Regions from separate parts of the Bradyrhizobium sp. 155 genome, predicted to be linked through region 2. Evidence: predicted binding sites of a transcription regulator. Region 2 holds the regulator's gene; each other region holds the start of a gene.
The links. The regulator LexA, encoded in region 2, represses DNA repair genes until DNA is damaged. The targets are predictions, from matches to a motif close to TGTTCNNNNTGTGTTCNG.
Positions count from the first base shown of each region.

Region 1: the regulator LexA is predicted to act here: its motif matches at 3,049-3,066, upstream of IVA93_RS27605 (DUF3072 domain-containing protein).
Region 3: the regulator LexA is predicted to act here: its motif matches at 2,562-2,579, upstream of IVA93_RS18260 (single-stranded DNA-binding protein).
Region 4: the regulator LexA is predicted to act here: its motif matches at 2,833-2,850, upstream of IVA93_RS28005 (PA0069 family radical SAM protein).

Region 1 is NZ_CP064704.1:5,706,941-5,712,752, forward strand. Features, by position in the region: gene IVA93_RS27575 (HWE histidine kinase domain-containing protein) at 1-1,450, shown strand, start outside; gene IVA93_RS27580 (hypothetical protein) at 1,447-1,668, opposite strand; gene IVA93_RS27585 (hypothetical protein) at 1,807-2,064, shown strand; gene IVA93_RS27590 (hypothetical protein) at 2,159-2,407, shown strand; gene IVA93_RS27595 (hypothetical protein) at 2,538-2,747, opposite strand; gene IVA93_RS27600 (hypothetical protein) at 2,766-2,987, opposite strand; gene IVA93_RS27605 (DUF3072 domain-containing protein) at 3,103-3,297, shown strand; gene IVA93_RS27610 (DUF6496 domain-containing protein) at 3,383-3,700, shown strand; gene IVA93_RS27615 (hypothetical protein) at 3,707-4,081, opposite strand; gene IVA93_RS27620 (Do family serine endopeptidase) at 4,349-5,812, opposite strand, start outside.
Region 2 is NZ_CP064704.1:3,641,195-3,647,006, forward strand. Features, by position in the region: partial or broken gene IVA93_RS17735 (ComEC/Rec2 family competence protein) at 1-500, shown strand, start outside; gene IVA93_RS17740 (hypothetical protein) at 639-1,073, opposite strand; gene lexA (transcriptional repressor LexA) at 1,567-2,268, opposite strand; gene IVA93_RS17750 (molybdopterin molybdotransferase MoeA) at 2,445-3,656, opposite strand; gene IVA93_RS17755 (hypothetical protein) at 3,895-4,086, opposite strand; gene IVA93_RS17760 (HAD family hydrolase) at 4,253-4,879, opposite strand; gene IVA93_RS17765 (alpha-hydroxy acid oxidase) at 4,894-5,812, opposite strand, start outside.
Region 3 is NZ_CP064704.1:3,743,906-3,749,717, reverse strand. Features, by position in the region: gene gyrA (DNA gyrase subunit A) at 1-1,529, opposite strand, end outside; gene IVA93_RS18260 (single-stranded DNA-binding protein) at 1,901-2,398, opposite strand; gene IVA93_RS18255 (outer membrane protein) at 2,858-3,640, shown strand; gene IVA93_RS18250 (outer membrane protein) at 3,871-4,560, shown strand; gene uvrA (excinuclease ABC subunit UvrA) at 4,843-5,812, shown strand, end outside.
Region 4 is NZ_CP064704.1:5,790,767-5,796,578, forward strand. Features, by position in the region: gene IVA93_RS27990 (glycosyltransferase family 39 protein) at 1-135, opposite strand, end outside; gene rnhB (ribonuclease HII) at 234-1,091, opposite strand; gene IVA93_RS28000 (VOC family protein) at 1,169-1,624, opposite strand; gene IVA93_RS28005 (PA0069 family radical SAM protein) at 1,648-2,811, opposite strand; gene IVA93_RS28010 (phosphoketolase family protein) at 3,023-5,437, shown strand; gene IVA93_RS28015 (acetate/propionate family kinase) at 5,446-5,812, shown strand, end outside.

The sequences.
Region 1 (5,812 bases), 2.1 Mb from region 2:
GCCGGCCAAGCTGCTCGCCTATGAGGTGATCCTGAAGGATCTCGGCCAGAACCTCGTGATCGCCTCGTCCGGTCGCGAGGCTCTGGAGGTGCTGCTCAAGACCGAGATCGCGGTGATCCTGGTCGACGTCTGCATGCCCGAGCTCGACGGCTTCGAGCTCGCCGCGATGATCCGCGAGCACCCGCGCTTCCAGAAGACCGCGATGATCTTCATCTCGGCCATTCAAGTCAGCGACATCGACCGCCTGCGCGGCTACGAGATGGGCGCCGTCGACTACGTCCCGGTGCCGGTCGTGCCGGAGGTGCTGCGCGCCAAGGTCAAGGTGTTTGCAGAGCTCTATCGCAAGACGCGCGAGCTCGAACGGCTGAATCAGGACCTCGAGGACCGCGTGCGTGCACGCACCGCCGAGCTTGAGAATTCCACAGCAAAGCTGCGCGAGAGCGAAGAGCGGCGCAGCATGGCGATCGCCGCCGGCAAGATGGGCTCCTGGGACTGGGACTGGATCACCGGCGACTGGATGTGGGACGAGGGACAATACCGCATCTTTGGTGTTGGCCCGGAGAGCTTCGAGGTGAATCCGGCCAACGTTCAGGCGCTGTTGCATCCGGATGACGTCGATCAGTTGCGCAAGGCGATCGCCGAATTCAACAAGGGCACGCGCTCCTATGAAACGGAGTTCCGCATCGTGCGGCCCGACGGCGATGTGCGCTGGTGTGTCGGCACGGCCGCCGCCACGGTTGACGATAGCGGTCGGGTCATGCGCGTCAGCGGCGTGACGGTGGACATCACCGAACGCAAGCGCGCCGAGGAACGGCAGACTCTCCTGGCGCGGGAAGTCGATCATCGCGCCAAGAATGCGCTGGCGCTGGCGCAATCGATCGTGCGCCTCACCCGCGCCGACGAGGTCAAAGCCTATGTCAGCGCCGTCGAGGGACGCATCAATGCACTGGCGCGCGTGCACACGATCCTGTCGCTATCGAGCTGGCAGGGCGCCGAACTCTCGAAGCTGATCGACGAGGAGCTTGCGCCCTATTCCCTCGGCGGCCAGATCAAATTGGCGGGGTCGGAAGTTCAGTTGCTGCCGGCAACCGCCCAGACGCTGGCGCTGGCGCTGCATGAGCTTTTCACCAACTCGGCGAAATATGGCGCGCTCTCGACGCGGAAGGGACGGCTCGCAATCGGCTGGCAGGTCGAGGACGAGCTGCTCACGCTGACCTGGGAGGAATCCGGCGGCCCGCTCGTCATGACGCCGAAATCCCGCGGCTTTGGTACGCGGAGCCTGCTTGCGAGCGTCGAGTCCCAGCTCGGCGGGCAGGCGCGATTCGATTGGCGCGCCGAGGGTCTGCTGTGCCGGCTCGAGGTGCCGTTGGTCCGCAAGACTGCCGCGACGACCGCGCCCGGCAACTTCGAAGCCGCCAGCTCCGCCGAATTGCAGCGCGCTTCCGGCTAACCGGAGGCCGCACTCTTCCTGCGCTGCGTCGTTTGCGGCTCGCGCGCGACCCGTCCTTCGAGCCAGGCTTCTGTTTGGGCGAGATCGCGCAGAGCCTTGGCATAGCGGCACGCCGCGCTTCGCTCCGCGCCGCGGGGCAGCTTGCGCGCTTTGCGGAGGATGTCCGCAGCGGCATTACGATAAGCCAGAGAGCGATAGAGAAAGACCACCTTACCCATATCGAATGTTCCCGTGTTGCGCGGTCATTCTCGCCCACCCGGCATGAACGTCGGATGAAGCGGACGATGACAATTCCTTCATGCGGGTGGAACCGGCGCGTGTCGCAGGCGTTGCATGCGAGATTGGGATAGAGTTCCATGCGCGCGAAGAAGTCGTCTGACCTGATCTCTCCCAGCGGGCTCGTCAAGCTGATGACGCACGCGATGATGGGCGCAGCCTTAGGACTCGCTTTCAGCCTCTTGCTCGTGCTGTCCAATCCCGGCGTCGCCAATTTGCTGAGTCACGGCGGAAGGCAGGCCGTTGTCGTTTTCGCCCTCACCTTGGTGACGACGTTCGCGATCGGCGCGACACTGACCGGCGTCGTTTTCATCCTGGCCGAGGACAAGCAATCTTGAACTATGCGTGCTTTACCGGAATTCTTTGTTCGGAACTCCTGCGACGAATGGCAGTTGGCTGCCTGCGTCAATTCAACTCAGGGAGTTCCCGCAGATGAAGACCACCAAGCTCGCTCTTGCCGTGATGTTGGCAACCGGCCTCGCCGCTGCACCGTTCGCCGTGCAGGCCAAGTCGCACAAGGCAAAACACGGATCATCGATGTCATCGTCGCAGACCACCACGGGCGCCAACACCAAGTCCTCCAAGGGTGCTGATCCCTCCGGTCAGGGCGGCTCCGGCCCCGGCTCCGACCAGGGCGGCACCATGACGAACAACAAAGCCGGCATGAGCAACACCAAGTAGGCGTTCGTCGAAAACACGAAGGCCCCGCGATCGCGGGGCCTCTTGCTTTGGTATTCGAACAGACTTCTCTCGGGCCGCTTCGTCAACATGCGGTATCGACGAGCCCCGCACCTCGCGTTGCGCGTAGGCTTCAGCTACGATGGCTGCCCAGGATGTCAGGATGAACGCCTGCAGGATCTGACTTCACCAGATGGTCGAGTCGTGCGCGCTTGCGCGCGATCAAGAGCTGGGCCGCGGCGTCGTCGAGCCCCTCGCGTTGCAGCTGCCGGATGGCAGAGCCCAGTTCGAGAATCTCGGCGCGCAGCTTTAGAATCCGGTATGCATCCGGATCTTCCTCCACCATGCGCTCCCAAGGCTCTCAGCGGCGCGCGATCACGCGCAGAGGACTACCTGATGTCTTCGCGGAACGAAGGCGCATCCTATCGCGGACATTCGGCAGGACATCGCCGCCACCTGCAGCCTTCCATTCGCCGATCAGCAGATTGATTTTCCGGCGCAGATCCATCTGCGCCAGGGCCTTCTCCGTGCAGTCCCGATCGCGCTCGACAAGCTCGCGTACGGCCGCCTCGACATCGGCCATTTCCAGCCTCAAGGCGCTGATTTTACGTCGAATTTCATTAATTTTGTTGTCCATGACTTGTTAGAACAAAATAAGAACATATAGTCAAGTCACGATTTCAGAAGGGAGAAGCGACATGCAGGTTCAAGGTAAATACGATGCCAAGTCTTTCCTCACCGAGCAGATGACGCGGGCGCAGGGCCTCCGGCTGAAACGGCTGAGCGAAGAGGCGTATCAGCCCGCGCAATACGCGCGGGATCTGTCCTCCAGCGAGGCAGCACGGCGCATTCAGGTGCTGGAAGCGGAGATCGAGCTGGCGGATTCGTTCTAGGCTAGGTCGCCCATCCGGAACGTTGCTTGCGCTTTCGGAACCATGCCTGTCCCGGATTGTTTTCCCAGGCCAAGGGAGAACATGCATGGCACGCAAGGCAAAGAAGCGCCGCTACTCGCGCAGCTCCGGCAGCGATGTCGAAGGCGAGATGAAGCGCTACAAGAAGGGGACCGCGAAAAGCGGACCGGGCGGTCGAGGCGGACGCGTGAAGAGCCGCAAGCAGGCAATCGCGATCGGCCTGTCGAAAGCGCGCAAGAAGGGCAAGAAGGTCCCGAAGAAGGCCGCGAAACGAAAGACGTCCAAGAAGACGTCAAAGAAGACATCTCGGAAAACATCCAAGAAGACTTCGAGAAAGAGTTCGAAGAAGACGTCGAAGCGCAAATCCTCCAAACGGTCGCGCTGACCTCAGTCAGATCATGCTGCCCGGCATGAAGCAGCGGATCGAAACGCCGAACGCGGTCTTCACCGGCCACACCATGGTGCGGCCGGCCCGGTTCGGCTCGGTGATCACGGCTTCGTCCGGTACCTCGACCCACTCGCCGTCGAGCCGCACGCGGTAATGTCCATTGTGCGAGTCCCAATCGGGATCGGCGACCGCAAACCCATCCGCATCCGAGCAGCACGGACCGAGATGGCTGCGCAGGCCGTCGAACCACGGCTTGAGAGGTGAGTCCGCGTAGCGGCCGTCGTCGCGCCCGAGAGCGTTTCCACCCCATAGCACGAGTGGCGCTACCAACGGCGCCACAAGCAGCGCACTTCTCAGCGAGAGCTTCAATCGATCCATGTCGGCACCGATCAAATACGAATTGCCGGCCGGCTCAGCGGCGGCAAGTTCGAAGTTCCACGCTTGCAATCGTCGGCGGCTTCATTGCCGCCGAGTCCGTACGAGATCCGCAATTGTGATGAGCGAACACGGCTTTTTCGGACGAAACCGGGTCATCCTCCCTGCCGTTAACGAGAATGTTATCGGCGATGTGCGGAAATCCTGAAGGCGAACGGGAAAGGCGGCCCGAAGGCCGCCTTTTTGGAGTTGCGCCGATCGACGTTCGCCTTATGCGAGCGGCACCGCCACGAACCGGGTCGTCTGCGCGCTTCTGACCTGCAGCAGCACGCTGCGCTTGCCGGACGATTTCGCTTGCGCCAGCTCCGAACGGACATCGCCGATATTGGCGACGGCCTTGCCGCCCACGTTGAGGATGACGTCGCCGGTCTGGATGCCGCGTTGCGCGGCCGGGCGTTGCGGATCGACTTCAGTGACGACGACGCCCTTCTGGCCGGCGCCCTGCACGTCGCCGGCCGGAGCCAGGCTGAGCCCGAGACGCGGCGGCATGCCGGCATCTGGCTGAGACTTGCCCTCGTCGGCTCTAGCCTGCCGCTCGTTCGGCAACTCGCCAAGCGCCAGTGTCACCGTCTTGCTGTCGCCTTTGTGGACGACATCGAGCTTCACGGACGTGCCCGGCGCCAGGGTGGCGATGGTGCGGGCGAGATCGCGGGAATCCTTGATCGCGGTGCCATTGACGGCGGTGATGACGTCGCCCGCCTCGATGCCCGCCTTCGCCGCCGGGCTGCCGTCCTGCGGATTGTCAACGATCGCACCGCGCGCCTCCTTGAGGCCGAGACTGTCGGCGATATCCGACGTCACCGGCTGCACCTGCACGCCGAGCCAGCCGCGTGTGACCGCGCCCTTGTCCTTCAACTGTGCGACGACGAGCTTTGCGGTCGAAGCCGGAATGTCGAAGCCGATGCCGACCGAGCCGCCGGAGGGCGAGAAGATCGCGGTGTTCACGCCGATCACGTTGCCGTTCATGTCGAAGGCCGGCCCGCCGGAATTGCCCTTGTTGATCGGCGCGTCGATCTGGATGAAGTCGTCATAGGGACCATTACCGATGTCGCGGCCGCTGGCCGAGACGATGCCGGCGGTCACGGTGCCGCCGAGGCCGAAGGGATTGCCGACCGCGACCACCCAGTCGCCGATACGCGGCTTCTGGTCGGAGAATTTGACGAACGGAAAATCCTTCTTGCCCTCGACCTTGATCAGCGCGAGATCCGTCTTCGGATCGGTGCCGACCACTTTCGCGCTGTAGATGGTGCCGTCGTCCATCGTCACTTGCACCGATTCGGCGTGATCGACGACGTGGTTGTTGGTCACGGCATAGCCGTCGGCGGAGATGAAGAAGCCGGAGCCCTCACCCGTGATCATCTGGCGGCGCTGGCGCGGCATGCCCTCCATGCCACCCGGGCCGCGGAAGCCGAATTGCCGCGAGAACTGGTCGAACGGCGTCGCCTCGTCCGAATCCATCCGGTTCTGTTGCAGCATCGCGCTCTTATCATTGTCCTGGTCGATCCTGACCCGCACCGAAATGACGGCGGGTTTGACCTTGCTGACGAGGTCGCCGAAGCCCGGCGGTGTCGCGGCGGTCTCCGCGGCCTGGGCGGGCGCAATGAAGGAGGTCGCGCTGAACGGCGAAGAGCCGGGAGCAGTCGCCAGCACGGCCACGCCAAGCGCGGCCACGGT
Region 2 (5,812 bases):
TCGCGGTGCGGGGCAGGGACGGATATCTGCACCTGATCAGGACGAACAAGGACAGCTTTCTGCTCAAGGAATGGCTCGCTGCCGACGCCGATCCGCGCGATGCGGGCAGAGCCTCGCTTGCCGATGGCGTGTCCTGCGACGAATCCGGCTGCGTGACGCCACTGGCCGACGGGAGGCTGGTCGCGCTGGCACTGCGCGTCGACGCTCTCGCGGACGATTGCAGTCGGGCCGCGCTGGTGGTGACGACTCGTCCCGCACCGCCTGATTGCGCGGCGATGGTGGTCGATCGGCAGCGGCTCGCCAGCCAGAGCGCGCTGGCGCTGACGCAGCGTGGTGACGGTTTTGTGGTTCAGGCAGTGAGGGCGAGAGGCACGAGCCGCCCCTGGTTGCCGGCCGGCGCCGGCGAGGGTGATTTCGACGGCAGCCTCGCGCCAAAGTCGACCGCGCCTCGCATCAAGGACGCAACGCCGGCGGACACCGACCTGCAAGCCGACGATTGATCTGATGGTGCGGAGCAACGCAGTGGTTCGGTGCGTCCGTTCGGATTAGCGGGGTGCAAACCACACCATCTCGCCGGCCACGGCCGGCGATGGCGATTTAATCCTGACCTCCGACTTCGTAGCCGGAGGGCGGCTCTGTCAGCCGATCGGCAGGTGCGTGACGGTCGGCTGCCTGTCGGCGGTGATCTGCGCCTTGTGCTCGCGCTCGGTGACCGACTGAGTCACCGGCAGTTGCAGCACCGTCGCGCGCTGGCCTTCGACGAGCTGCGTCACCAGCACGTATTTGCCGTCGGGGAATTCGATCGCATCATGATGGCGGTCGGGAACGTGCGGATCGATCTTGCCGAACTTGCCCACGCGGGAATTGATGGTGCGCGTCCAGATCCAGCGATTGTCGTAGCGGACGTCGTCGGCGAAGGCGAGCTCCGTCCCCGGCAGCAGGCAGACGGCAACAGACGGATCGGCTGCAGAGGCGAAGCCGCGCGTCGAGGTGCCGCGGAAGCTTGTCGTGACGATCGTCTCGCCGACTTCGGCGGGGCGCGACGCGACGGCATGTAGGCTGTAGTCACACATCGGGTGCTCCTCATGCTGGGATAGCAACCCGCGTCTCTTATCGAGGCGCAGGCCTCTATCAGAGTGGAAGCACGAACGCTCTGCTTGGTTGTGGGCAAATCTGCGGCTGGCTTCCGCAAGCCGCGATCACATTATCTTTCCCGAATTCAATAGGAACAAAGCTCGCCGCGATGCATTCGGGAGGCGCGTACGCGAACATTGCCAACTTGGCTGCAACGGCCGAACTTGACCGCTGGTCGCTGTTTCCTCGAACAACCGAGCCGCGAAGCGGTGCTGCTTGAAGCGGTGCTGCTTCGTCGGCGTGGCGAGGAGCCAGCGTTGGAGGAGGGGCCGGATAGTCTGTGCAGAACCAGAAAGGCTATCCAGCCGGAGCGGACGATGATCCGCTCCAATCTCTGACCGGCGATGTCGATCGGAAGCGCGCGAGGCGCCAAGCACCTCCGGCATGAAGTGCTTCCGATATGAAGTACTGCCGATAGAAAGACTCCCGGTATCAGTACTTCCGGTAAAGCCCGATCAGCTTGCCCTGAATCTTCACCCGGTTGGGCGGCAGGATGCGGACCTCATAGGCCGCGTTGGCGGGCTCGAGCGCGATCGAGGCGCCGCGACGGCGGAAGCGCTTCAGCGTCGCTTCCTCGTCGTCGATCAGCGCCACCACGATGTCGCCGGTATCGGCGCTCTCGTTGCGCTGGATCAGGGCCATGTCGCCGTCGAGAATGCCGGCTTCGACCATCGAGTCGCCGCGCACTTCCAGCGCGTAATGCTCGCCCGAGCCGAGCATGTCAGGCGGTACGCTGATAGTATGGCTGCGGGTCTGCAACGCCTCGATCGGCGTGCCGGCCGCGATGCGGCCCATCACCGGCACCGCGACGGGACGTTCGCCCTCGTCAGCGGGCAGGCTCGCGCTCGCACGCACCTTGCCGAGATTGCCCTCGATGACGCTCGGCGTGAAGCCGCGGCGGCTGCCAGCGGCTGCCTGGAGCTCCGGCAGCTTGATGACTTCAATCGCACGGGCGCGGTTGGGCAGGCGTCGGATGAAGCCACGCTCCTCGAGCGCCGTGATCAGGCGATGGATGCCCGACTTCGAGCGCAGATCGAGCGCATCCTTCATCTCGTCGAAGGAGGGCGGCACGCCGCTTTCCTTCAGACGTTCACTGATGAACCGCAGAAGCTCGTATTGTTTGCGCGTTAACATCTCGACCAAAGTCCCCCGGTTGATGTCGTCCGATTCCGAGACGCTGAATTCGGCCATAAGCCGCTGCATGCTCGAAACAAATCATGAACAGACACTATATGTTCGATACATGTTCCGCAACTGCTTAATTTACCGTGAACAGAGCAAAGTGCGCGGAACGCGCGTTGCGGGGGCGCTCAGACGGGGAGCCGCAACACTTCGCAAGCCGTGCCGGCTTCGGCCTTCGGCGCGAATGGTGCGCGGACGAGAAGTACCTGTGCTGCAGCGAGATTCGCAAGCAGCGAAGAGTCCTGATGATTGACGGGAACAACGACGCGTGTGCCATCGTCACGCTCCTCAAGATGCGCGCGCAGATAGTCCTCGCGCTGGTCGTTGGCGCCGACGTCGCGGCCGAGCACGGCGCGTTCACGGCGATGGTGAATCACTGAACGGCCCGACAGGGCGCGAATCAGCGGCACCATGAACAGGAAAGCGCACACGTAGGACGATACGGGATTGCCCGGCAGGCCGATCACACCCATTGCGCCGAGTCGCCCGTGCATCATCGGCTTGCCTGGCCGCATCGCGATCTTCCAGAACGCCATCGCGATGCCTTCGTCCCGCAGTGCCTGCTGGACCAGATCGTGGTCGCCGACCGATGCGCCGCCGGTCGTGATCAGGACGTCGGCGCCGCTCTCGCGGGCGCGGCGGATGCCGGCGGTGGTGGCCTCGAGCGTGTCGGCGGCAATACCGAGGTCGATGGTCTCGGCGCCCTCGCTGCGGGCGAGCGCGTGCAGGGCGTAGCCGTTGGAATAGACGATCTGGCCGTGGCCGGGCGTGGTGCCCGGCATCACCAGCTCGTCGCCGGTGGCGAGAATCGCGACCTTCGGACGCCTGACAACGGCAAGGTGCGGATGATTCATCCCGGCGGCGAGCGCGAGGTCTCGCTCGGTCAGACGGCTTCCCTTGCGCAGGAGCACGTCGCCCTCGCGGAAATCGACGCCGGCGGGGCGGATGTGCCGGCCGGCGATCGCGGCTTCCTTGATCGTGATGCGCTTGCCGGCGGCGACCGTGTCCTCCTGGATCACGACGGCGTCCGCGCCAAAGGGAACGACGCCGCCGGTGAAGATCCGCACGGCCTCGCCGGCTCCGACCGTCCCCTCGAACGGTCGGCCCGCTGCGACTTCGCCGATGACGGTGAGCTCCGAATCGATCGTCGCGGCATCGGCCGCGCGCACCGCGTAGCCGTCCATCGCCGACATCGCTTGCGGCGGCTGCGTGCGCCGCGCCACGACGTCACGCGCGAGCACGCGATGGTAGGCCTCGTCGAGGGAAATCATTTCTTCCGGCAGCGGCTCTGCACCCGCCAGCACCGCGGCAAGCGCGTCAGAAACCGGCATCAAGGCCACGGCGAAAACTCCTGCTCGGCACGTTCGGGCGAATGTTCCGCACGTCTTCTAGCCGAGCGCAGGCGCAGAGGCAAAAGCGGCTGAGCAGGCACAGTCATCCCGCCCCTTCACATTGTTCCGGAAGGCAGGATCAAGCGCGTCGCGGCATGATCCGAAGGAGGTCACAGATCGGCAGGAGAGTGGTCATGGAAGCGACGAAAATCATGGCAAGGCGAGAACGCGCCATGGCCTGAATCGATCAGCTCCCTGCCTGCCCGGGAGTTACGTCGGGCGCCTTGGATCCCTGATCCTTGTCGGGCAGCGGGTCGGCTTGGGATTTCAGGTCGGCGGCCTTGCTCACAAGCTTGGCGGAAAGGTCCGAATCTGAAGTTGTCCTCGCGAATTCAAGAAGAAGAGAGGCCTGCTTGGTGAGGTAGGTTTTGCCCAGCACGATGATGCATCCGTCCGTAGAAGTCCCAACGGACTCTAAGAGTCCGGAAGGCGGTATTCCGTTCCCGGAACTCTGTATAAAAATGCACAAAGTGATCCGGTTCCTCAATTTTTCAAAATTGGTCCGTCGGGCCGTGCCGTCGTGGGTTTCGCGACAACGGACGTCGTCAAATGCCCAATGCCTTCAATGCGTTCCCGACGTCACGCGGCGAGGTCACATGCACCGTCATCAAGCCGCGCGCGCGCGCTCCCTCGATGTTTTCGGCAAGATCGTCGAAGAACACGATGCGCCCGGCGGGCACGCCGATCGCCGCAACGACGTGGTCGAAGGCCTCCGCATCCGGTTTGCGCAGGCCGATGCTGGACGACAAATACAGCTCGCGGAAATGGCCGAGGAGGTCGGCATATTCCCTCGAGAAATGGTCCACGTGCGGCCGGTTGGTGTTGGAGAAAGCATAGAGCGGCATCTGTTTCGCTGCGCGCGGCAGCAGCTCGGCGATGTCAGGCATTTCGCCGGCGAAAATCGCGTTCCAGCCTTCCAGGAATTGCGCGTCCGAAATGCCGATTCCGAGCGAGGCTCGCAATGAGGCGAAATAGTCCTCATCGCTGATCTTCCCCATCTCGTGCAACCGATAGGCTTCGCTGTCCCGCACATAGCGCGCGACGATGGCTTCGGGCTTGCAGCCGGCATGTCCCGCCCAGCAGGCGATCGCCTTGGAGAAATCGATATCGAGCACGACGCGGCCGAGATCGAACAGGAGCGCATCCGCGCTGCCGGGAGAGAGCGATGTCACCTGCGTCCTTTCACTCAGTATCGATACGGCTCGTGGTCGAACAGCGGAAACGCGCTGAACACACTCGGCGCGTTGGTTGCGGTCGCCTGGTGCAGGCAGGATTTGTTGACCTCGGCGAACGAGGTCGCACCCAAGAGGCCGAGGCAGCGCAGCACTTCGTCCTCGAGCAGTTCCAGCATGCGCGCCACGCCGGCTTCGCCGGCCGCCGCCAGCGCCCAGCATTGCAGCCGGCCGATGCCGACGAGGTCGGCGCCCGCCGCGATCGCCTTGACGATGTCGGTGCCGCGACAGACACCGCCATCGACCATGATCTTGGCGCGGCCGTTCACGGCGTCGACGATCTCGGGCAGCACGTGCATGGCGCCGCGACCGTGATCGAGCTGACGGCCGCCATGGTTGGAGACGTAGATCCATTCGACGCCGTGATCGATCGCGATCAGCGCGTCCTCTGGCGTCGCGATGCCCTTGAGGATCAGCGGGATCTTGAACTTGTCCTTGATCATCTTCACCGTCCGCCACTCCAGACCCTTCTGGTAATCGCCCCCGGTGGCGCGCAAGCGGCTCTCGCGAACGTAGCGCTTGGCGATGTCACGTTCGCGGCGGCTGTAGTGGGCGGTGTCGACGGTCAGGCAGAAGGCGGCGTAGGCGTTCTTCTCGGCCCGGCTGACGACGTCGGCGACGAAGGCGTCATCGCCGCGCACATAGAGCTGGTAGAGCCGCAGCGCGTCGGACGCAGCTTCGGCGGTCTTTTCTAGGCCGGGCTCGGACACCGAACTGAGCATGTGCGCCGCACCGAAAGTGCCGCAGGCGCGTGCCACGCTCGCCGCACCATCCGGATCGAAGATCTCGAGCGCGCCGACCGGGGCGAGGACCACGGGCAGGCGCATCTTGCGGCCGAACTGTTCGACCGAACCTGTAACCTTGCGAACATCG
Region 3 (5,812 bases), 100 kb from region 2:
ACTTCGGCGAGCTCGGACTTGATGATGCCCAGCACGCGGTCGCGCGAGCGCAGGATGTCGAGATAGTCGGCGATCTCGCCGGCGAGCTTGTCGAGCTCCTCGCGGATTTCGTCGCGGCCGAGTGCGGTGAGGCGTTGCAGGCGCAGATCGAGAATGGCCCTCGCCTGCTCCATCGACAGCCGGATCGTGCCGTTCTCGCTGATGCGGTGGCGCGGATCGTCGATCAGCGTCAGCATGTCCTCGACGTCCCGGGCCGGCCAGTCGCGCGACATCAGGGTGTCGCGGGCGGTGGTCGGGTCGGGCGAGGTCCGGATGACGCGGATCATCTCGTCGATATTGGCGACTGCGATGGCGAGACCGACCAAAACATGGGCGCGATCTCGGGCCTTGGCGAGCAGGAACTTGGTGCGCCGCGTGACGACCCGCTCGCGAAAGTCGACGAAGATCGCCAGCAGGTCCTTCAGGTGCATGACCCGTGGACGGCCGCTGTCGAGCGCCACCATGTTGACGCCGAAGCTCGTCTGCAGCGGCGTGAACCTGTAGAGCTGATTGAGCACCACGTCCGGCACGGCGTCGCGCTTCAATTCGATGACGACGCGGTAGCCGTCGCGATCGGATTCATCGCGCAGGTCGCCGATGCCCTCGATCTTCTTTTCCTTGACCAGCTCGGCGATGCGCTCGACCATCGTCGCCTTGTTCACCTGGTAGGGAATCTCGGTGATGATGATCGCCTCGCGCTCCTTGCGGATGGTCTCGATCGCGACCTTGCCGCGCATCATGACCGAGCCGCGGCCGAGGTGATAGGCGGCGCGGATGCCCTGCCGTCCGAGGATGACGCCGCCGGTCGGGAAGTCCGGTCCCGGCACGATGTTGATGAGCTCGTCGATGGTGAGCGCGGGGTTGTCGATCAGCGCGACGCAGGCGTCGATGACCTCGCCGAGATTGTGCGGCGGGATGTTGGTCGCCATGCCGACCGCGATGCCGCCGGCGCCGTTGACGAGAAGGTTCGGGAACTTGGCTGGCAAGACCGACGGTTCGGTCTCGTTGTTGTCGTAGTTCGGCTGGAAGTCGACCGTGTCCTTGTCGATGTCGGCCAGCAGAGCCAGCGCCGCCTTCGTCAATCGGGCTTCGGTATAACGATAGGCAGCCGGGGGATCGCCGTCGACCGAGCCGAAATTGCCCTGGCCGTCGATCAGCGGCACGCGCATGGAGAAGTCCTGCGCCATCCGGACCATGGCGTCGTAGATCGACTGGTCGCCATGCGGATGATATTTACCGATGACGTCACCGACCACGCGGGCGGACTTGACGTACTTCTTGTCCGGCGTGTGCCCCTGCTCGTTCATCGAGTACAGGATGCGGCGATGCACCGGCTTCAGGCCATCGCGGGCGTCAGGCAGCGCCCGCGCCACGATCACGCTCATGGCGTAGTCGAGATAGGACTTCTTCATCTCCTCGAAGATGGAGACGGGGCGAATATCCGAGGGTTGCGCCGGCTGGTCGCCGGGCTTGTCGTCGTCGTCAGCCAAGGGGAAATCCGGTGAGGTTTTATCTGGGAATCATATAGCGCATCGAGCCTCTGATAACCACCCTCGCGGCGTTCTGGGAAGCGCTTTTTCCGCCTATTTTTCCAACAACTTAAGCCCTTGCGAGCGGTGTCTCGGACAGCACTCGCATCGGCCTTGCAAAATCGCCGCTCACGCGTGGAAAACCGCGCGGTGAGCTTGCCGCGTCGGCGCGTTTGCCAAGCCGCAATCCGAGCTCACCCCAAACATGAAGCGGGCCCGGAAATGCCGAGCCCGTCCTGTCGATTAGTGGGATGTTCTGACATGAGATGAGAAGCGCCGCCCATCCGGCCAGCGCGTCCGCATCAGGCGCCGCGTTCTTGGAGCGGAATCGCTCAGAACGGGATATCGTCGTCCATGTCGCTGTTGCGGCCACCGCCGCCGGCGGCAACAGGGCGCCGCGGCGCGCTGCTGACCGGACCGGAGGAGCCGAAATCGCCGCCCGGCTCGTCGCCGAAGCTGCCGCCTCCGCCACCGCCGCTACGACCGTCCAGCATCGTCAACGTCGAGTTGAACCCCTGGAGCACGACTTCGGTCGAGTACTTTTCGACACCGCTCTGGTCGGTCCATTTGCGGGTCTGGAGCGCACCCTCGACGTAAATCTTGGCGCCCTTCTTCAGATACTGTTCGGCGACCTTGCAGAGCCCTTCATTGAAGATCACGACGCGGTGCCACTCGGTCTTTTCCTTGCGCTCGCCAGTCGCCTTGTCGCGCCACGTCTCCGAGGTCGCGACGCTCAGATTGGCGATCGGCCGCCCGTCCTGGGTGCGGCGGATTTCAGGATCCTTGCCGAGATTTCCAACCAGAATGACCTTGTTGACGCTTCCCGCCATCTCCGCTCTCCGCTCCGAATGCCACTGAATTCAAGAAGGCCGGTCCGCTCCCGCGTTCCGCCGTGCCTGTTGAGGCGACCCTATACGCTCGCCGAACACTTGCGGACGACGATCAGGCCGTCACCCCTCCGGTTATCCCCACATATAGCATCGACCTCCGGTTCGTTCCAGATTTGTTCTTGGCGAAGACAGATCTGAAGGCGTGGGATCGATCGGCCACATGTGTTGCGGAAAGGCACACGTCGATTGGAACCTTTGTAGGTTCCCAAAAATGGAAGAAAGAACTTAACATTCAGCAAGTTATGGGTACTCGCACTGCCCCGGTCTTGTTGCATTTGGGAGACGGACTCTGCCGCTCCGTAGAGCTACGGTTGCCTCGGACTTAGTTCATATGGGCCCTCGCGCCTGATCAGCCGCTTCGGGGAAATAAGAAGCGGACGAAACCTGGGGAGACTGGCAATGAATAAGCTTCTTATTTGTGCAATCGGTGCAGTGGCGATGGGCTTGTCGGCTCCCGCAAGCGCGGCGGACATGGCCGCGCGTCCCTACACCAAAGCCCCGCCGCCGGCGGTTGCCGCCATCTACGACTGGAGCGGCTTCTACATCGGCATCAACGGCGGCGGTGGCTCCAGCCACAAGTGCTGGGACTTCGTCACGCCCGCGACCGGCGTTCTCGTCGGCGAAGGCTGTCACAATGCAACAGGGGGCACCGTCGGCGGCCAGATCGGCTATCGCTGGCAGTCCGCCAATTGGGTGTTCGGTCTGGAAGGCCAGGGCAACTGGGCTGACTTCCGGGGCGACAACGTGAGCACCCTCTTCCCTGGTACCGCTTTGGTGACGGGTGATCGCAACCGTTCCCGCATCGACGCTTTCGGTCTCATCACCGGTCAGGTCGGTTACGCCTGGAACAACGTGCTGCTTTACGTGAAGGGCGGCGCCGCCGTCGTCGGTGACAAGTACGACATCTACGCTGCTGCGGGTACGCCCGGCGCGGGCGCGCTGCTGGCTTCGGCCCGGGAGACTCGCTGGGGTGGCACGGTCGGGGCCGGTCTGGAATTCGGCTTCGCCCCGAACTGGTCGCTGGGCTTTGAGTACGACCACATCTTCCTTGGCGATCGCACGATCGGCTTCACAACGCCCGCGGGTGCGGTATTCGGCAGTGACCGGATTCGCCAGGACGTAGACATGGGCCTGGTGCGCTTGAACTATCGCTGGGGCGGTCCGGCCATCGCAAGGTACTGATCGCGCTGGACATATCGCACTTCGAAGGCCGGCCTTGCGCCGGCCTTTTGCTGTGCAGTTCTCCAATATTAATCGGTCAATAACCGTTCCGTTTTCCGACCGTTGTTGCTTTTGAGTGACACAACTTGCGGCTTCACTGGTGTAAGTACGGCATCAGTTGGGCAAGTGAGTCCGATGCCCTCCCTATCGTGGAAGGCACAATCAGAAACTGGGACTGGGATTAGTTGAAAATGAAAAAGGTTTTGTTGGCTTCGGCCTGTTTGTTCGCTCTCGCCGCCCCGGCTTCGGCCGCTGATCTCGCGGCGCGCCCCTACACCAAGGCCCCGGTGGCCATGGCTTCGGTCTACAACTGGACCGGCTTCTACCTCGGTATCGTCGGTGGCGGCGCTTGGGAAAATTCCTCGACCGACCCGAAGATGAAGGGCGGCTTCGTCGGCGGTACTGCCGGCTACAACTGGCAGACCGGCAATGTCGTGCTCGGCGTCGAGGCCGATGGTTCCTGGGCTGATGTCAGCGCGTCGGTCACCGGCCCCGTTGCCGTCCCCGGCTTCGGCCTCGTCAGCACCACCCTCAGCTCCAAAACCGATGCGATGGGAACCGTGCGCGGCCGCATCGGCTACGCCGTCAACAACGTCCTGTTTTACGGCACCGGTGGTTACGCCTGGATCGACAACAAGCTCAGCGTCAGCGCGCTCGGCGTGACCGTTTCCGACAGCAAGTGGCACTCCGGCTGGACCGTCGGTGCGGGCGTCGAAGCGTTCTTCGCTCCGCAGTGGTCGGTCAAGGGCGAGTACCTCTTTCGCAGCCTCGGCGGCGAGACCTACTTCTCGGGCGCCCTGCCCTCCGGCACGCTCGAGTTTCACACCGTGCAGGTCGGCGTGAACTATCACTTCGGGGGCCCGGTGGTCGCCAAGTACTGAGTTCAGTACTTAGCCCCAACGCCATCCGCGTTACGAAAGGCCGGCCTTGTGCCGGCCTTTTTGTTTTGTCGGGCACGTTGCCGCGCAGTTCCACCCTGCTCCTGCCAGATGCCGCCAGTGCGCCAACAATCCGTTGACGATTCGCAAGTCCCACTGGAAATCCGTCTCCGTTCTTCCTACGTTCGCTGACAACCCCATCGGCGCCGATCCCGGTTCCGGGCGAAGCGCGCCTTTTTTGTTGGCGCGATCGCGCGCCTTTGGGATTCCTTGAGGGCAACCCGGATGGATGAAGTGATCAAGGCGAAGCGCCAACAGCAGAACGTGGGATCAAACCTGCGCGCAATTACCATCCGTGGCGCGCGCGAGCACAATCTCAAGAACGTCGATGTCGAGATTCCCCGCGACAAGCTGGTGGTGTTCACGGGGCTGTCGGGCTCCGGCAAATCCTCGCTCGCGTTCGACACCATCTACGCCGAAGGCCAGCGCCGCTACGTCGAATCGCTGTCTGCCTACGCCCGCCAGTTCCTGGAGATGATGCAGAAGCCCGACGTCGACCAGATCGACGGCCTGTCGCCGGCGATCTCGATCGAGCAGAAGACGACGTCGAAGAACCCGCGCTCCACCGTCGGCACGGTGACCGAAATCTACGACTACATGCGCCTGCTGTGGGCGCGCGTCGGCGTGCCCTATTCGCCCGCCACCGGCCTGCCGATCGAGAGCCAGATCGTCTCGCAGATGGTCGATCGCGTGCTGGCGCTGCCCGAGGGCTCGCGCCTCTATCTGCTCGCGCCGGTCGTGCGCGGCCGCAAGGGCGAGTACCGCAAAGAGCTTGCCGAATGGCTCAAGAAGGGCTTTCAGCGCGTCAAGATCGACGGCGCCTTCCACGAGCTCGCCGAAGCCCCTGTTCTCGACAAGAAATTCCCGCACGACATCGACGTCGTCGTCGATCGCATCGTGGTGCGCCCCGACATCGGCCAGCGCCTCGCCGAAAGTTTCGAGACCGCGCTGAAACTTGCCGAGGGCCTCGCCGTCATCGAATTCGCGGATGCGCCGGCTGCGGCAGCACCCGCGGAAGAGAAGAAGAAGACCGCAAAGATCCACGACAAGAGCGGACCCGAGCGCATGCTGTTCTCGGAAAAGTTCGCCTGCCCGGTGTCCGGCTTCACCATCCCCGAGATCGAGCCCCGGCTGTTCTCGTTCAACAACCCCTATGGCGCCTGTCCCGCGTGCGGCGGCCTCGGCGTCGAGCAGC
Region 4 (5,812 bases), 2.1 Mb from region 2:
GAGACTGCCGGGCGGGCTGCGATAAAACACGAGCGCCACGAACAGCCACATCGCGGCCTGGAGCAGCACGGCGATCCAGACGATCAGCCGCGGCCGCGCGCGAATGAGCTCGATGACCAGGGAGGTAAACCGCATGTAACGTCCGAAAGATGCAGCCAACCCGTGAAGCCGGCCCTATTCGCTCACGACTGTTTTGATAAAGGGCGTGACGCGTCGTGGCAACTGAGTCTCGTCTAGAGATTTGCCGACGCGTCGACTTCCAGGCTCGCGTCCACCTGCAGCTGGATCTCGGTCACCGCAAACAGATCCTGCGCCGGCTCGACCGTCCAGGGCATGTGCTTGGCGCGTGCGGCGGCGACGGGGGCGAAGAAGCTGCGGTGGTGGACGGTGGGACCGAGGCGGTTGAGCGCGTCGAGGTGCTCGGGCACGGCGTAGCCCTTATGCTGCTCGAAACCGTAGCCGGGACAGTCCTGCGCCAACGCGCACATCAGGCGGTCCCGCGTTACCTTGGCGATGATCGAGGCCGCTGCGATCGACAGGACGATGCCGTCGCCGCCGATCACGGCCTCGCAATCGCATTCCGTGTCGAGCCGGTCGCGGCCGTCGACGAAGACGTGCCGCGGCTGCTGGGGCAGCGCCACCACGGCGCGCTTCAGCGCCCACAGCGAGGCGCGCAGGATGTTGTCGCGGTCGATGCGGGAGCGCGAGGCGACGGCCACCGAGACCTGGGCGGTCGCGCAGATCTTGCCGAACAGCCTTTCGCGCTCCTCGGCCGTCAGGCGCTTGGAATCGTCGATGCCGCGCGGGATGCGGTCGGGATCGAGAATCACCGCCGCCGCCACCACCGGACCGGCCAGTGGCCCCCGGCCCGCCTCATCGCAGCCCGCTACCGGCCAAACGCCGCACTTGATCAGCGCGCGCTCACGGCGGAAGCTTGGGGCAACGATGATGGCGCTCTTTGTGCCGGCCAGCGCCTTGGCGATTTTTTTGGGCGCAGCTTTCTTGTTCTCAGGCGCAGCCTTCTCGTTCTTAGGCGCAGCCTTTTTGGGCGCGCCTTTGGCCGGCTTCTTGGCGGATTGATCCCGAATCATGGCCGGGATCGTGCGCAAGCGGCATGGCCTGCGCAATCGGGAACCTCGAACAATTCCCGTTATTCAAGCCAGCCGCCCTATTCCGCCAGATGCACCCGCCGGTCCTCGCCGACGTCGATGCCGGGCGCGACCACGACCTCCCAGGGATGGCCGTCAGGATCGGCGAAATAGCCGGAATAGCCGCCGTAGTCGGTCTCATGTGCTGCCTTCAGCAACGCGGCTCCCTTGCTGACGGCGAAGACCAGCACCGCATCCACCTCCTCACGCGCGCGGCAATTCCAGGCGAGCGTCATGCCGCGGAACGTCGATGGCCTCGGATGATCAGGCAATTTGGCGTCGACCGCGAGTTGATCCCAGGGAAACAACGCGAGCACCGGACCGCCGGTGTCATAGAACGCAACGGTCTCGCCGGTTACCTTGAGCCGGCGCGAGAAACCGAGCGCGTCGTAAAAGGCAATGCTGGCGCGGATGTCGTTCACGCCCAGCGTGATGACGGTCAGCCGCGGGATAGGAGCTGGCGGTTCCTTACTCATAGACGCCTCTCTCACTTCGTCCCTCAGAACAGGCTGAGCTGATCGCCGTTCCGCTTCGGCTTGGCAAAATGATCCGTCGTCAGCTTGGCGCGCCGTTTGTTCAGCCCGAGCCTGTCGCAAGCGATCTCGAAGCGGCGGCCGATGGTCCAGGCCATCGGGCCGGTGCCCTTCATGCGCTCGCCCCATTTCGCATCGTAGTCACGGCCGCCGCGCATGTCGCGGATCAGCGTGAAGACGTGGCGATACCGGTCCGGATAGTTCGCCATCAGCCATTCCCGAAAGAGATCGCGCACCTCGAGCGGCAACCGCAGCAACACGTAGGAGGCCTCCTTGACGCCGGCATGGGCGGCGGCATCCAGGATGCGCTCGATCTCGGAATCGTTCAGCGCGGGGATCACGGGCGCGACCATGACGGTGGTCGGAATGCCAGCCTCGGAAAGCTGCTTCAGTGCCTCCAGCCGCTTCGGCGGCGTGGACGCCCGCGGCTCCATGGTGCGCGCTAGTTTCGGATCGAGCGAGGTCACGGAGATCCCGACCTTGGCGAGGTTGCGTTTGGCCATTCGCGCGAGAATGTCGATGTCGCGCACGACCAGCGCCGACTTGGTGACGATCCCGACGGGATGGCCGGCGCGCTCCAGCACCTCCAGAATGCCGCGCATGATTTTGCGCTCGCGCTCGATCGGCTGATAGGGATCGGTGTTGGTGCCGATCGCGATCATCCGCGGCTCGTAGCCCGGCGCCGCAAGCTCCTTCTCGAGCAACGCCGGCGCCTCGGGCTTCACGAACAGCTTCGACTCAAAGTCGAGCCCCGGCGACAGGCCGAGATAGGCATGCGTCGGCCGCGCGAAGCAATAGACGCAGCCGTGCTCGCAACCGCGGTAGGGATTGATCGAACGATCGAAGCCGATGTCGGGAGATTCGTTGCGGGTGATCACCTTGCGCGAGGTGTCGATCCCGACCGTGGTCTTGAACGGGGGCAGTTCTTCAAGGCTCTGCCAGCCATCGTCGAATGCGACGCGCGCCTCGGCCTCAAACCGGCCGCTGGCGTTGGACTGCGCGCCCCGGCCTCGCCTGCGCTGGCGGTCGATGGCGACCGCCAGCTCAGGGAAGTCAGAAGGCGCACCCGCCGGCTCGGAGGGCGCCGTGACCGGCGGGTGCTTGAGAGCATGAGAGGATGCTGGACTCATGAAGCCAAGATAGCATGTCAAAGGAACAAATCAAGAACACAAACAAAAAACGTGAAAACAACCCCATGCACAGTAGAGCTGCCCAAATTTCGGGCGGGGGTTTTTGACTTCACGCAACACCAGCGTGACCACGATTCCGTTTGATCACGGGAGGGATCGATCGTCGCGGAACATGGTTGATGACGATCGTTGGGTGAAGGTCGGCAAGAACATGACAAATCAACAACAATTGGCCGCAGCGAGCAGCAACCTCGAACTGCTCGACCGCTATTGGCGCGCCGCGAACTATCTCTCCGTCGGGCAAATCTATCTCCTCGACAATCCGCTGCTGCGCGAGCCCTTACGGCCCGAGCACATCAAGCCGCGTTTGCTCGGCCATTGGGGCACGACGCCCGGTTTGAACTTCATTTATGCCCATCTCAACCGCGTCATCCGCGCGCTGGACCTGAACGTGATCTATGTCTGCGGTCCCGGGCACGGCGGCCCCGGCATGGTCGCCAACACCTATCTCGAAGGCAGCTACAGCGAGCTCTATCCCGATATCGCGCGCGATACCGAGGGGTTGCGCAAGCTGTTCAGGCAATTCTCCTTCCCCGGCGGCATCCCGAGTCACGCGGCGCCGGAAACGCCGGGCTCGATCCACGAAGGCGGTGAGCTCGGTTACGCGCTGGTGCATGCCTATGGCGCGGCCTTCGACAATCCCGACCTGATCGTCGCCTGTGTCGTCGGTGACGGCGAGGCCGAGACCGGCCCGCTCGCCGCGTCCTGGCACTCCAACAAATTCCTCAATCCTGCGCATGACGGCGCGGTGCTGCCGATCCTGCATCTCAACGGTTACAAGATTGCCAATCCGACCGTGCTCGGCCGGATGCGCGACGACGAGATCCGCGATCTCTTCCGCGGGCTCGGCCACGAGCCGCTGTTCGTCGAGGGCGACGATCCCAAATTGATGCACCGGGCCATGGCAGACGCGCTCGACGTCGCGCTCGTCAGCATCCGGTCGATCCAGCAGCACGCCCGCGACGGCCGCAAGAGCGTCGAACGCCCGCGCTGGCCGATGATCGTGCTGCGCAGCCCGAAGGGCTGGACCGGCCCCAAGGAAGTCGACGGCAAGAAGGTGGAGGGCTTTTGGCGGGCGCATCAGGTGCCCGTCGCGAACTGTCGCGAGAACCCGGCGCATCTGAAGATTCTCGAAGACTGGATGCGCAGCTACGAGCCGGAAAAGCTGTTCGACGCGAACGGCGCGCTCATTGCCGAGCTCCAGGCGCTCGCGCCCGAAGCCAATCGCCGCATGGGCGCCAATCCGCACGCCAATGGCGGCCTTCTGAAGAAGGAGCTGAAGCTGCCGGACTTCCGCAGTTTCGCCGTCGAAGTAGCGCAGCCGGGCGGCGTCGTGGCGGAGGCAACCCGCGAGCTCGGGAAATTCCTGCGCGACGTCATCCGCCTCAACGCCGATGCCCGCAACTTCCGCATCATGGGCCCGGACGAGACTGCGTCGAACCGGCTCGATGCGGTGTTCGAGGCCACCGAACGCGTCTGGATGGAGCCGACAAAACCTTACGACGTGCATCTCGCCCAGGACGGACGCGTGATGGAAGTCCTGAGCGAGCATCTCTGCCAGGGCTGGTTAGAGGGTTACCTGCTCACGGGCCGGCACGGCTTCTTCTCCTGCTACGAGGCGTTCATCCACATCGTGGATTCCATGTTCAACCAGCACGCCAAATGGCTGAAGGTGACCCGGCATCTGCCGTGGCGGCGACCGATCGCCTCGCTCAACTATCTGCTCACCTCGCATGTCTGGCGTCAGGACCACAACGGCTTCAGCCATCAGGATCCCGGTTTCGTCGATCTCGTCGCCAACAAGAAGGCCGACATCGTCCGCATCTACTTCCCGCCGGATGCCAACACGCTGCTGTGGATCGCCGATCACTGCCTGCGCACCTATGACCGCATCAACGTCATCGTCGCTGGCAAGCAGCCGGCGCCGCAATGGCTGTCGATGCAGGAGGCAGCCACGCATTGCGCCGCCGGCATCGGCATCTGGAGCTGGGCCGGCACGGAAGATGCGAATGGCGAGCCCGATGTCGTGATGGCCTGCGCCGGCGACGTGCCGACACTGGAAACGCTCGCTGCCGTCGACCTGCTGCGCAAGGCGCTGCCCGAGCTGAAGATCCGCGTCGTCAACGTCGTCGACCTCATGACGCTGCAACCCAGGGAGCAGCACCCGCACGGCTTGTCCGACCGCGACTTCGACGGCCTGTTCACGCGCGACAAGCCGGTGATCTTCGCCTATCACGGCTATCCTTATCTGATCCACCGGTTGACCTATAACCGCACCAACCACGCCGGCATGCACGTCCGCGGCTTTGCCGAGGAAGGCACCACGACGACGCCGTTCGACATGGTCGTGCTCAACGAGCTCGACCGCTATCACCTCGCGATCGAGGCGATCGAGCGCGTGCCGGGGCTCGCGACCAGGGCGGCGCAGGTGAAGCAGCAATTCCGCGACAAGCTGATCGAGCATTCGCGCTATGTGCGCGAATACGGCGAGGACATGCCGGAAATCCAGGAATGGGTCTGGCAGAACAGCGCCGGCGGCAACACGCCGGCAGAGGCAGGCGACTGAGGGGAGCCATGTCGAACACGGTTCTCGTTCTCAACTCGGGATCGTCGAGCATCAAATTCGGCCTGTTCGATATCTCGGCGGCCGAGCCCGCCCTGCTCTGCAAGGGCCTGCTTGACGAGCACGAGACGAAGCCGCGGCTCGTCGTGAAGAGTCCCGCGGGCGAAGACCTGTTCGAGAAACGGAGGGAAGCATCGGATGCGGCCAGCGATCATCTGTTCGCCGACGTGCTCGGCTTCATCGAGGATCGTTTCGGCGACCATCGCTTGCGCGCCGTCGGCCATCGCGTCGTCCATGGCGGTCCGGACTATTCCGCTCCGGTCGAGCTGACGGAGGATGTCACCGCAAAGCTGCAAGCGCTGACGCCGCTGGCGCCCC